DNA from 3 places in the Chroococcidiopsis sp. [FACHB-1243] genome. Region 2 is predicted to be linked to each of the others. Evidence: riboswitches for the same ligand, from Rfam matches in the RefSeq annotation. Region 2 holds a riboswitch; each other region holds the start of a gene.

What was found. Region 2 has a riboswitch for cobalamin ahead of H6G17_RS20490 (HupE/UreJ family protein). Riboswitches for the same ligand answer to the same signal wherever they lie in the genome.
Region 1: it holds a riboswitch for cobalamin, as region 2 does, so the genes downstream of both, H6G17_RS29445 (CbtB-domain containing protein) here and H6G17_RS20490 (HupE/UreJ family protein) in region 2, are expected to answer to the same signal.
Region 3: it holds a riboswitch for cobalamin, as region 2 does, so the genes downstream of both, H6G17_RS15375 (sirohydrochlorin chelatase) here and H6G17_RS20490 (HupE/UreJ family protein) in region 2, are expected to answer to the same signal.

The regions. Positions count from the first base shown of each region.
Region 1 covers NZ_JACJQX010000067.1:187-3,462, reverse strand. Annotated here, with positions in the region: gene H6G17_RS29460 (DUF411 domain-containing protein) at 1-426, opposite strand, end outside; gene H6G17_RS29455 (hypothetical protein) at 510-800, shown strand; partial or broken gene H6G17_RS29450 (nitrilase-related carbon-nitrogen hydrolase) at 841-1,325, shown strand; cobalamin riboswitch at 1,716-1,865, shown strand; gene H6G17_RS29445 (CbtB-domain containing protein) at 1,839-2,078, shown strand; gene H6G17_RS29440 (hypothetical protein) at 2,121-3,276, shown strand, end outside.
Region 2 covers NZ_JACJQX010000028.1:40,426-43,701, forward strand. Annotated here, with positions in the region: gene H6G17_RS20480 (ABC transporter ATP-binding protein) at 1-1,439, shown strand, start outside; gene H6G17_RS20485 (hypothetical protein) at 1,447-1,641, opposite strand; cobalamin riboswitch at 1,783-1,987, shown strand; gene H6G17_RS20490 (HupE/UreJ family protein) at 2,009-2,677, shown strand; gene H6G17_RS20495 (hypothetical protein) at 2,889-3,158, shown strand; gene cobW (cobalamin biosynthesis protein CobW) at 3,244-3,276, shown strand, end outside.
Region 3 covers NZ_JACJQX010000019.1:6,231-9,506, forward strand. Annotated here, with positions in the region: gene H6G17_RS15365 (peroxiredoxin) at 1-434, opposite strand, end outside; gene sipA (regulatory protein SipA) at 471-761, opposite strand; gene H6G17_RS15375 (sirohydrochlorin chelatase) at 973-1,962, opposite strand; cobalamin riboswitch at 2,000-2,202, opposite strand; gene H6G17_RS15380 (Spy/CpxP family protein refolding chaperone) at 2,289-2,768, opposite strand; gene H6G17_RS34140 (hypothetical protein) at 2,743-2,874, opposite strand; gene hemC (hydroxymethylbilane synthase) at 3,025-3,276, shown strand, end outside.

The DNA.
Region 1 (3,276 bases), on a different contig from region 2:
TACTACATTTGGCTTTTCTTTAAGCAGGCGCTTAATATCACTGGCTGGTACGTGTCCTTCGATGACATATCCATCCACAATCGCCGTGTGGCAAGATGTCAGTTTGTCAGGCACTTTGTACTTTTGTTTCACTGCCCCCATTTCAGAAATTAGCAAGTCTTTTGTCTGAAAGCCTTGTTTTTTCATGTAATCAATCCATCCACCACAGCATCCACAGGAGGGACTGCGATACACAGTTACTAGTTTAGTAGCGATTGCGTCAGGTTTTTGAGCAACAGCTTGAGGATTGCTGATAGGAGCATCACCTGCCGATATCCCCAACACTGCTACTGTCGGATAAGCAGTTACCACTGCCCCAACAGCAGCACTTGCCATAGTAAGACACAACCTTTTTTGTAACCAGGGAGTGGATTGTTTTTGTTTCATCTGAGACCTCACAGCTAATGGTAAATTTTTGGTGTTGCTAATGGTGTAACCCGTCCTCACAATCTTAATCCCCTTAGCTACGAGTGAAGAGTCAAGATCCTCCCAACGTCAAAAACTTGCTAAATATACCGCAACTGTTGCAGCAAGGCAGAGAACTATACGAAGCTGGAAATTTTTTCAAAGCACTGACAGTTTGGCAACAAGCAGCAGAAGCTCACCAAGCCCAAAGAGATATGCTAAATCAAGTAAGCAACATTTCGTTGGCTTGTCAGCAACTAGGACAGTTGCCTCAAGCAACTACAGCGATCGCTGAAAGTCTAAGACTGTTATCAAGCAACGGGCAAGAGCCACAGCGATCGCAAGTCCTTGCCTAAGCTTTGAATACCTGAGGAGTTTGAGGCGACTAGCGTGCACAGCATTACCAATAGTCTGTTTACTGTTACGGGCGGCGGTCAGACTTTCGCTATAACAAGGTAAAGTCAGTACCAATAGGGGAATATATTTCTTTTGAGCAATTTTTATGGAAGTCGATCGAGTAGCTGTCGCCTTTGAATGCTCGCACAATCGCTGGTCAGCCGAGCCAGCTTTTTGACACACCTTTCGGTCGAGCGATCGCCAGTATTTGTTACGAATCTGCCTTTGTTCAGCATTTCCGGTATCAGGCAACTGCCGGAGGGCTGTTTATCCTCAGTGCTGCTAATAATGCCCATTACAGCCCAGCAATGCCTGCCCAACACCATGCCCAAGATGTAATGCCAGCGTTTGAAACCGATCGATGGGCTGTAAGAGCTACTAATACCGGATATTCTGGTATTATCGCTCCCCACGGTAGAACTAAGTGGATATCTCAACTGAACGCATACGAACTGCACGCAGCAACGATTTATCGACGGCAAACTTAGACGCTGTACGTGCGTTGGGGAGATTGGTTAACGCTGTTTTTGCTGGTGCTAGGTGGTAGCGTCATGCTCTACCATGCGTACAAGCGTTCCCGCAGGGTGTGTAGGCAAAGCCTTCCTCCAAAGTAGACTGTGAATGTTGTTAAATCAAAGCGGGTGTTTAGTTGAAGAGAGTTAAAAACTAGCTAACGTGATAGAAAGGTTATGGGATTGGAGAAACACTAATTACGGTGGTAGCGGTGAGTTTTGTTGGGCAAACTCGACTGATTTGTTTGACAATCCACCTCGTCACGCTTTATAATTTGCCTCTCTCCCTTTCTCACTCTCTGACAATGCTAATTTAAACAGTTCATGGTCGTATGCTGGGTTAGTGAGACAGAAAGTATGATAAGGTCTGATTACTAAGTCGGTTCTGGTGGGGGTCAGTCACCAGAGGTAACGGGGAAAGTTTGGTGCAAGCCCAACGCTGTCCCGCAACTGTGAAGGAGTATCCCACTCATACTCCCAGCCAGGATGCCCGCCGAGACTTTTAATGCCCTTAACTCATCTGCGAGGTACGTGATGACGGCTCGGTCAATTGCTTCTGTTCGGGATCAAGCGCTACGCTTCACTTTGTCAACACCTGTGCAAGCGAGTCTCTACGTTTCGCTGTGCGCTTTAATTCTCTGGACTGTGTATTTTACAACTTATCCCGCAGTTCACGATCGGGTGCATTCTCTACGTCACCATACTTTGATAATTAGTTGCCATTAAAGCTTAAATAGGCATCCACTTCAGAGAAATTCACCAATCGAAATGCCAAAATTCAAGTTATCTGCCCTCATTAGTGCTATTTGCCTGGTGAGTATAGTTCTTTATGTTTTAGCTGGATTTTCTCAAGTCGCACAGCCAAAGGTGCGACTGACAACTGAACCAGGAGTCAACCCGATTTTTCCCTTTGAAGCTGAAGCAACTAAACCTCAATCTCCAGCGCTACTGAAGTTGCAAGTGTTAGATGCATCTGGGCAACCTTTGGAAAATGTCAAAATTGGCTTGACGATTTTCACTCCACCTAAAAATCCTTGGTTCACAACAGATTTCCCCATAGTAGAGGGAACAAAGTTACTGGAAATGGCAGCAGTAGCACCCAAAGGCAAGCTGCAAATTCAGCAGATGCTACCGATTCGCGGTACTTACCAGCTACTAGTCAATGTGACTCCAACGCTTGAGAATGCCTTTAGCCCGTTTAAGCAAACTCTCACGCTCACTGTGCCGGAGAACTGGCTGAAATATCGTAACCTTGGCATCCTGGTTGCAATTTTACTAATTGTCGGGGTAGTCGGCGGTTTAGCGATCGGCGAACGGCAGCAACTCCAGTCTGGAGAAATTGCACCGCAACGGGTACGACTATTGTTGAGTGGAGCAATAGTGGTAGCGATCGCTGCCTTATTATTTGTCAACGTTAGTGCTGAAATTGCTCAGTCGGGAATGTCTATGCCCATGTCCCACATGAGTGAACCTGCACCATCGTCAGAGCAACCAAGTACAATACAGTCTGGGGGACTCCAATTGCGCCTGTCTGGAGATGTCAGCGCCACAGTCGGACAACCTGCAAACTTCCAAGTCAATGTCATCGATCCCAAAACTAGCCAGCCAGTAGCTGACGTATTTTTGAAGATTCAAGCGACTCAGCTTGAGGACAATTGGCTTGCCTTTGCCTATCAAGGTACTGCCGATGCAACTGGACAGTTAAAGTGGCAGCAGCAGTTTTTTGATGGCGCACCCCATAAATTTGAGGTGGAAGTTTCTCCGCAAGCGAATGCAGCGCGGCAATTTCAACCCTTTCAAGTTGTAAAAACTATTCCAGTTGAGGGAGTAGCACCACCTCTGTCAGTTCGGTCGATCGTCCTAGCTTATTTAACTGGTGTTGTGATAGTCGGTCTGCTACTAGGAATTTGGCTGAGGCGCAATA
Region 2 (3,276 bases):
TGGAACCTACCTATTTCAACACAAATACAGCGGGAGATTTGATCAACCGCGCTACGAGCGATGTCGAAAATATTCGGCGGTTGGTCGGTTTTGCAGTGCTGAGTATTGTCAACACGATCTTTGCTTATGCGTTGACGCTACCTTTCATGTTGCAAATTAATGTCGAACTGACTCTTGCTGCTGTAGCAATTTATCCAGTGATGTTGATCGTGGTACAGTTATTTAGCGATCGCCTCCGTAACGAACAAGCAGAAGTCCAAGAGGAACTATCTGACATTAGCGAATTAATTCAAGAAGATATGAGCGGGATGGCATTAATTAAAATCTACGCTCAAGAAACAAACGAACGCCTAGCTTTTCGGCAAAGTAATTCTAGGTTATTAGGGGCAAATTTAAAACTCGCCAAAACTCGTAATACTTTGTTTCCCCTAGTTGGAGGTTTTTCTTACGTTAGCCTGCTCTTATTATTGTGGTTTGGAGCGGGAAAAATTGCAAATAACAGTTTAAGTGTTGGTGATTTTATAGCACTCATACTTTATGTCGAAAGACTCGTTTTTCCCACCGCTCTACTTGGGTTTACAATTACAGCTTATCAAAGAGGAGAAGTCAGTATCGATCGCGTTGAATCTGTTCTGGCTGTCAAACCTCAGATTTACGATAGACCTGACGCGATTTCATTACCAAAAGAAGAGATAAAAGGAGAGTTAACAGCACGCAATTTGAGCTATACATATGCTGGCTCTGGTACACCATCATTACAAAATGTCAGCTTTTCTATTCAGCCAGGAGAGACAGTCGCAATTGTAGGACCAATTGGTTCGGGAAAATCGACATTAGCAAATGCTTTACCTCATCTTTTAGAAATTGATCCAGGACAATTATTTTTAGATGGGCAAGATATTACTCAAATTACATTGAAAGATTTACGCCGCGCGATTGCCTACGTACCACAAGATAGTTTTCTCTTCAGTACCACGATTAAAAATAATATTCGATATGGCGATCCGCTCGCAGAACAATCTGATGTAGAATACTGCGCCAAGCAAGCTCAGATCCACCCTGAAATTCTCAATTTTCCACAGCAATACGAAACAATTGTGGGCGAACGAGGGATTACCCTTTCCGGTGGTCAAAGACAGCGTACAGCGCTTGCTAGAGCTTTGCTTGTCGATGCTCCGGTACTAATTTTAGACGATGCCTTATCTAGCGTTGACAATCAAACTGCAACAGCGATTTTAGATAATCTTTCCACAGGAACCGATCGCAAAACTGTGATATTTATCTCTCATCAGCTATCAGCTGCGGCTACTACCGATCGGATTTTGGTGATGGATCGGGGTGCGATCGTTCAATCTGGGACACATGAAGAACTAGTTCAAAAACCAGGTTTATATCAAAATTTGTGGAACCAGCACCAATTACAAGAGATTTTGCAATAAACCCGAACTAGTTGTAGTAGAACGCGCCAAAAGCCAGTGCAATAATGATGGGGATAATAATTGGCAGAGCAACTATCAATCCCCATTTACCAAACCGAATTTCTTGACCGTCAGACTTTAGCAGTGCAATGACACCCGCAGTTCCCATCACAACCCAGATACAACCAAAGACGATGAAAATAGCGAATTGAGAGTCTTCCATATAGTTGTCATTGGTCATTAGTCATTGGTAAGAGCGGAATTTCTATAATGGCGATCGCAGGCTAGCGAAACCTAACTTTTTCAGTTGAACACAATAGTAACAGTTTTGCCTCTCTCTCAGGATGCGATCTGATGGTATGATGAAGCCCTCAGTTAAATCGGTTCTAGCAGGGAGCAGCTGCTAGAGGTAATGGGGAAAGTTCGGTGTAAGTCCGGCGCTGTCCCGCAACTGTAAATCTGTTGTCATTAGTCATTAGTCACTGGTCATTGGTAAATACAAATGACTAATGACCATTGACTAATGACACTCTAAAGTCAGAATACCCACCGATAGAAATTGTTTAACTCACATCCTTCGCGAGGTACGGATGATGTCTAAAGTTTTGATGTCTCAAATTTTGCAACTATTTTGGCGCTACTTAGGGTTAATTGCAACCGCTTTGACGATCGCATTTTTTGCCATACCCCAACCAGCTTATGCCCATCACGCGATCGGTGGCAAGACTCCAGTAAATTTATTTGAAGGTTTCTTGTCAGGACTGGCTCACCCTGTTATTGGTTTAGATCATTTAGCTTTTGTCGTGGCAATTGGATTACTTGCTGTCGGACAACGGCGCGGTGCTTTAATTCCGGCTGGGTTTGTCGTGGCGGCGATGTTAGGGACGATTATTCACGTCTTCCAGATCGATTTACCTGCGGCTGAGGTGGCGATCGCAGTTTCTGTTATTATCTTTGGGGCAATGCTGTTGTGGCGAGATCGTCCTCATTGGTTGGTAACATTGGGGTTGGGTGCGATCGCGGGATTATTTCATGGTTACGCTTACGGAGAAGCTATTATCGGGGCGCAAATGTTTTCTCTATTTGCTTACTTGTTGGGTTTTACTCTAATCCAATATGGTGTAGCTTTAGTTGCCTTTTTAGTAGGGAATTTAGCATTGCAGAAATCTGCTAATTCTAGTCCTTCTTGGTTAAGATTATCTGGTTTAGCAATCTGCGCGATCGGTGTGGTGTTCTTGACTTCTTCGGTGATGGGTTAAAAGTTAAGTAGTCAGCTAGCACTCAATACAACTGCCAAAGTAGAACTCCAGGGATTTCAGTCGTAAATGAATTGACCCTGCGAGTCTACTACATTTACGTGTTTCTTAACATCTGTCTGAATGGAGCTTTCAAAACAAGATAAAGTGGGATTGTCAGTTATTAAAACTATACAAGAGGTGGGGCTAACAGCGATTAGCACCGCAACAGAACTTGGAACCAACTCCATTCACATTAGAGGTAGGCGGAATGATGGGGTTGAAATTATTGCTATCGTTAGTTCAGAAGGGAGAACGTATTATGGAGCCTTGGATTGACCTGAGTTCTCTAAGCAATAGTGAGTTATCTGCGCTAGAGCAACAAATTTTACAGGAACAATCTCGACAGGTAATGAACGATTCCGATCTCATTGTAGTGGAACCAGACGCATCAGAAGAATCTCATCGAGAAGCGATCGCGAAATTGCTGCAATGCAAAAAATAATAACTACTACTCTCACTCCCCACTCCCTCAATACTTGTGAGACAATGCTGTTTGTCGATCGCAGGCTAATTTCAATTAGAATCCAATGGCTACAAAAATTCCCGTTACAGTTGTTACT
Region 3 (3,276 bases), on a different contig from region 2:
ATCGAAACAACACCAATCCACGAACCGTATGCTTTACTCACTTCCCCTGTGGTATCTGCAAGCAGAGGAAATTTTAACCCTTCTGAATCGCAGAATTCGGCATGGGAATCGATAGAATCAGCACTCACGCCAATAATCTGAGCATTTTTGTCAATGTACTTGGGTAAGTCTTGTTGAAAGCGTTTGGCTTCTAGGGTACAGCCTGCTGTAAAGTCCTTGGGATAAAAATAAAGTACGACCCACTGACCGCGCAAGTCGGAAAGGGAAACTTCTCCATCTCCCGTATTGGTAGGTAGGGTAAATTGTGGTGCGGGTTGGTTCACTGGTGGTAGTTTACCCCCAAGCGCTAAGGCTGGGGTAGCAAAATGACACCAAACCAAAATAGACAGGCAACACGCAAAAACAGAGGTTAAAAAAGTTCGACGAAATATCATGATGTCAACTGCAAGTCCAGTTAACATAAGTTTACATTAGTCCTCGCTGCGATCGGCATCCGCAGGTAAAGATGGTTCCACATGAGATGCAGGTGGTGATTCTGGTTCTGATGTGATGCTCTCAATATATTGGCTATCGAGCAGAAAAGTACCGCGATCGAACCGGACGACCCAATATCCCCCAGGACGGCGATCTGTAACTATCCCTTCTTCCCGCAGACGAATTGTATCGGGAGGACGCAGCATCGGCATCGGCTCGGCTGTTTTAATGTAAGGTGGCAAGGCGACAACTCGGACTGTTTCGCCTATGGTGAATTCTTTCGTCATTGGTAATTGGTAATTGGTAATTGGTAATTGGTAATTGGTCGTTGGTCATGAGTCACTAGTTATTCACAAATGACAAATGACGGATGACTAATGACTATAGGCACTCATACTTTGACTTCTGAAATATGCGTAAGTGCGTTACGCGACGCGATCGCACACCCTACTGTACTAATAACCAACCATCATTACCCATTACCTATTACCAAATCCATTATGGAACTTGCCAGATTTTTTGATGATAGTCTACCGCATTAGCGTAAGGATCTACAGGCGGGTGGTGATGGTCGTGGTGATGATGGTGATGGTTGTCGTGGGTGTGGCTATGAGAATGCGTGTCACCTGCTACAGCTGCTAGGCGGAATTTGCACATCTCGCAATTCATCTGGACTTGACCTAAATGAGTTTCGATTTCTCTTTCTCTGAGAATGCTAAATAGGAGCGGATGCAGTCCTATTTCTGGCAAACAGGCGATTTCAATTTGGGGATACTTTTGTTGCTGTTGAGCTGCGACATCAAAAATCTTTTTAACTAGCGTACCCGTAAAGAGAAAGTGAGGTAGAATAACAATCCGTTTGGGTTGATAGAGTAAAGCGCGTTGGAAACCTGCTTCTAAGCGCGGGTGCGTGATGCCGATAAAGCAGGTTTCTACAGTAGAATAGCCGCTACCTTCCCAGAGAATGCGGGCGAGCTTGCAAGCATCGCCATTGGCATCAGGATCGCTAGAACCGCGACCGACAAATAATAATACGGTATCTGCACGCTCAATTTGAGGATGGTCTATGTCTGCCAGACGCGATCGCCACAAATCGAGAATTCCGGGCGTAATGCCAAAATGCCGTCCGTAGTAAAATTTAAGCTGCGGATGTCTGGCTCTAGCGCGATCGAGTTCGTTCGTTACATCAAATTTGTTATGCCGTGCGGCAAACAGTAAAATTGGCAGCACGGAAATTTCTGTAAAACCCTTCTCTACGCATCGATCTACCCCTTCCTGAATTGTTGGTTCTGTCAGTTCCAGAAAGCAGGGTAGAACTGGTCTAGAGGTATCTAAAGCTTGGTATGCAGAGGCAAAATCTAGCAAGCTTTGCCGTCCAGCTTCATCTCTAGTTCCATGACCGATCAGTAATAGAGGACGCTGTAGCGGCAGAGGTGGTAATTGCAAAGAGATATCTTCCAACGGAGTTAAATGGCGATCGCTAAGCATTGAGATTCTAGCTCCTTTCCCGTGCGACGCAGGAAATAGCGTGAGCGGATAACAGCACAGGCATTCTGGCTTACTATTCGTCATCGTTCATCTGTTATCAGTCATTTGCAGTTAGAGCAACAAATGACTAGTGACAAATGACAAGCGACAAAATCATTTACAGCTGCGGCACAGCCTCGGACTTACACCGATGTTTCCCTATGCTATTACAGTTCACTTGTGCCTAGATATCTTAACTGATTTGACCTACAACAAAAATACTGGGGGAGGGGTTATCAGTGACCAGTGCGTAGCAAAAGGTTTATTAATTCCGAATTCCGAATTCCTTAGCGATCGCCTCTTCGTCCCTTCCAGCCTCGTTCTTGTCTCATTTGCTGTAGTTGTTGTTGCTGTTCTGGGGTTAATACTGCGTCAAACTGAGATTTGGCAGATTGACGAATTTGTTGCATTCTATTTTTCTGCTCTGGAGTTAGGTTGAGAGAAGCTAACGCTTCGCGGCGGCGTTGTCTGCTTTCTCTAACGGTTTTGAGTTGTTCCCTCTGTGCTGGTGTCATGACTGCTTCGATTTGAGCGCGGGTATTGCGGCGGATTTCGGCAATTTTATCTCTTTGTTCCTGAGTTAACCCCAGTTTTTCAAATCGAGGTGGAATTTTATCTTGAGCTTGGGCGATTGTTTGTGACGCGGAAGTTTGCGATCCAGGTGCGATAGGTTCAGCTTGAGCTGCTAGCGGTACGGTGGCAATACTCAAGGCGATCGCGCTGGCTAACACAGGAATATGTTTAAATTGTCTGGTGATGAATTGCATGGTAGCGTTCTCTGGCGTTTCTAAGATTTGATATCACCATCATAAAAATCGAAAAACCGCGATCGCCTGTAGAGAAAGTAACGAATATAACTATTACTTTAGTCATGATGGTGAGGAGCGAGGAGAATTTTGTAGAGACGATACATGTATCGTCTCTACACTGACAACTGACAACTGACAACTGACTCCATTGGGTGCAGTCCTGCGGTAGTCTAGATCGAGTGACTCAGATTTAAGCTATAAATGCTGCTTTAGTATGTCCTCCAACGCCTCACCCACGGTCTCCAGCCCTGCCCGCACAATTCGCATTGGTTCGCGCAAGAGCCAGTTGGCTTTAGTTCAAACTTATTGGGTGCAAGAACAACTGCAAAAAGCTTTTCCAGATCGCACTTTTGAAGTCCACACCATGTCTACTCAAGGAGATAAAATTCTCGACGTTGCCCTTGCCAAGATTGGTGATAAAGGGTTATTTACTAAAGAGTTAGAAGTGGGGATGCTCAATCAGGAA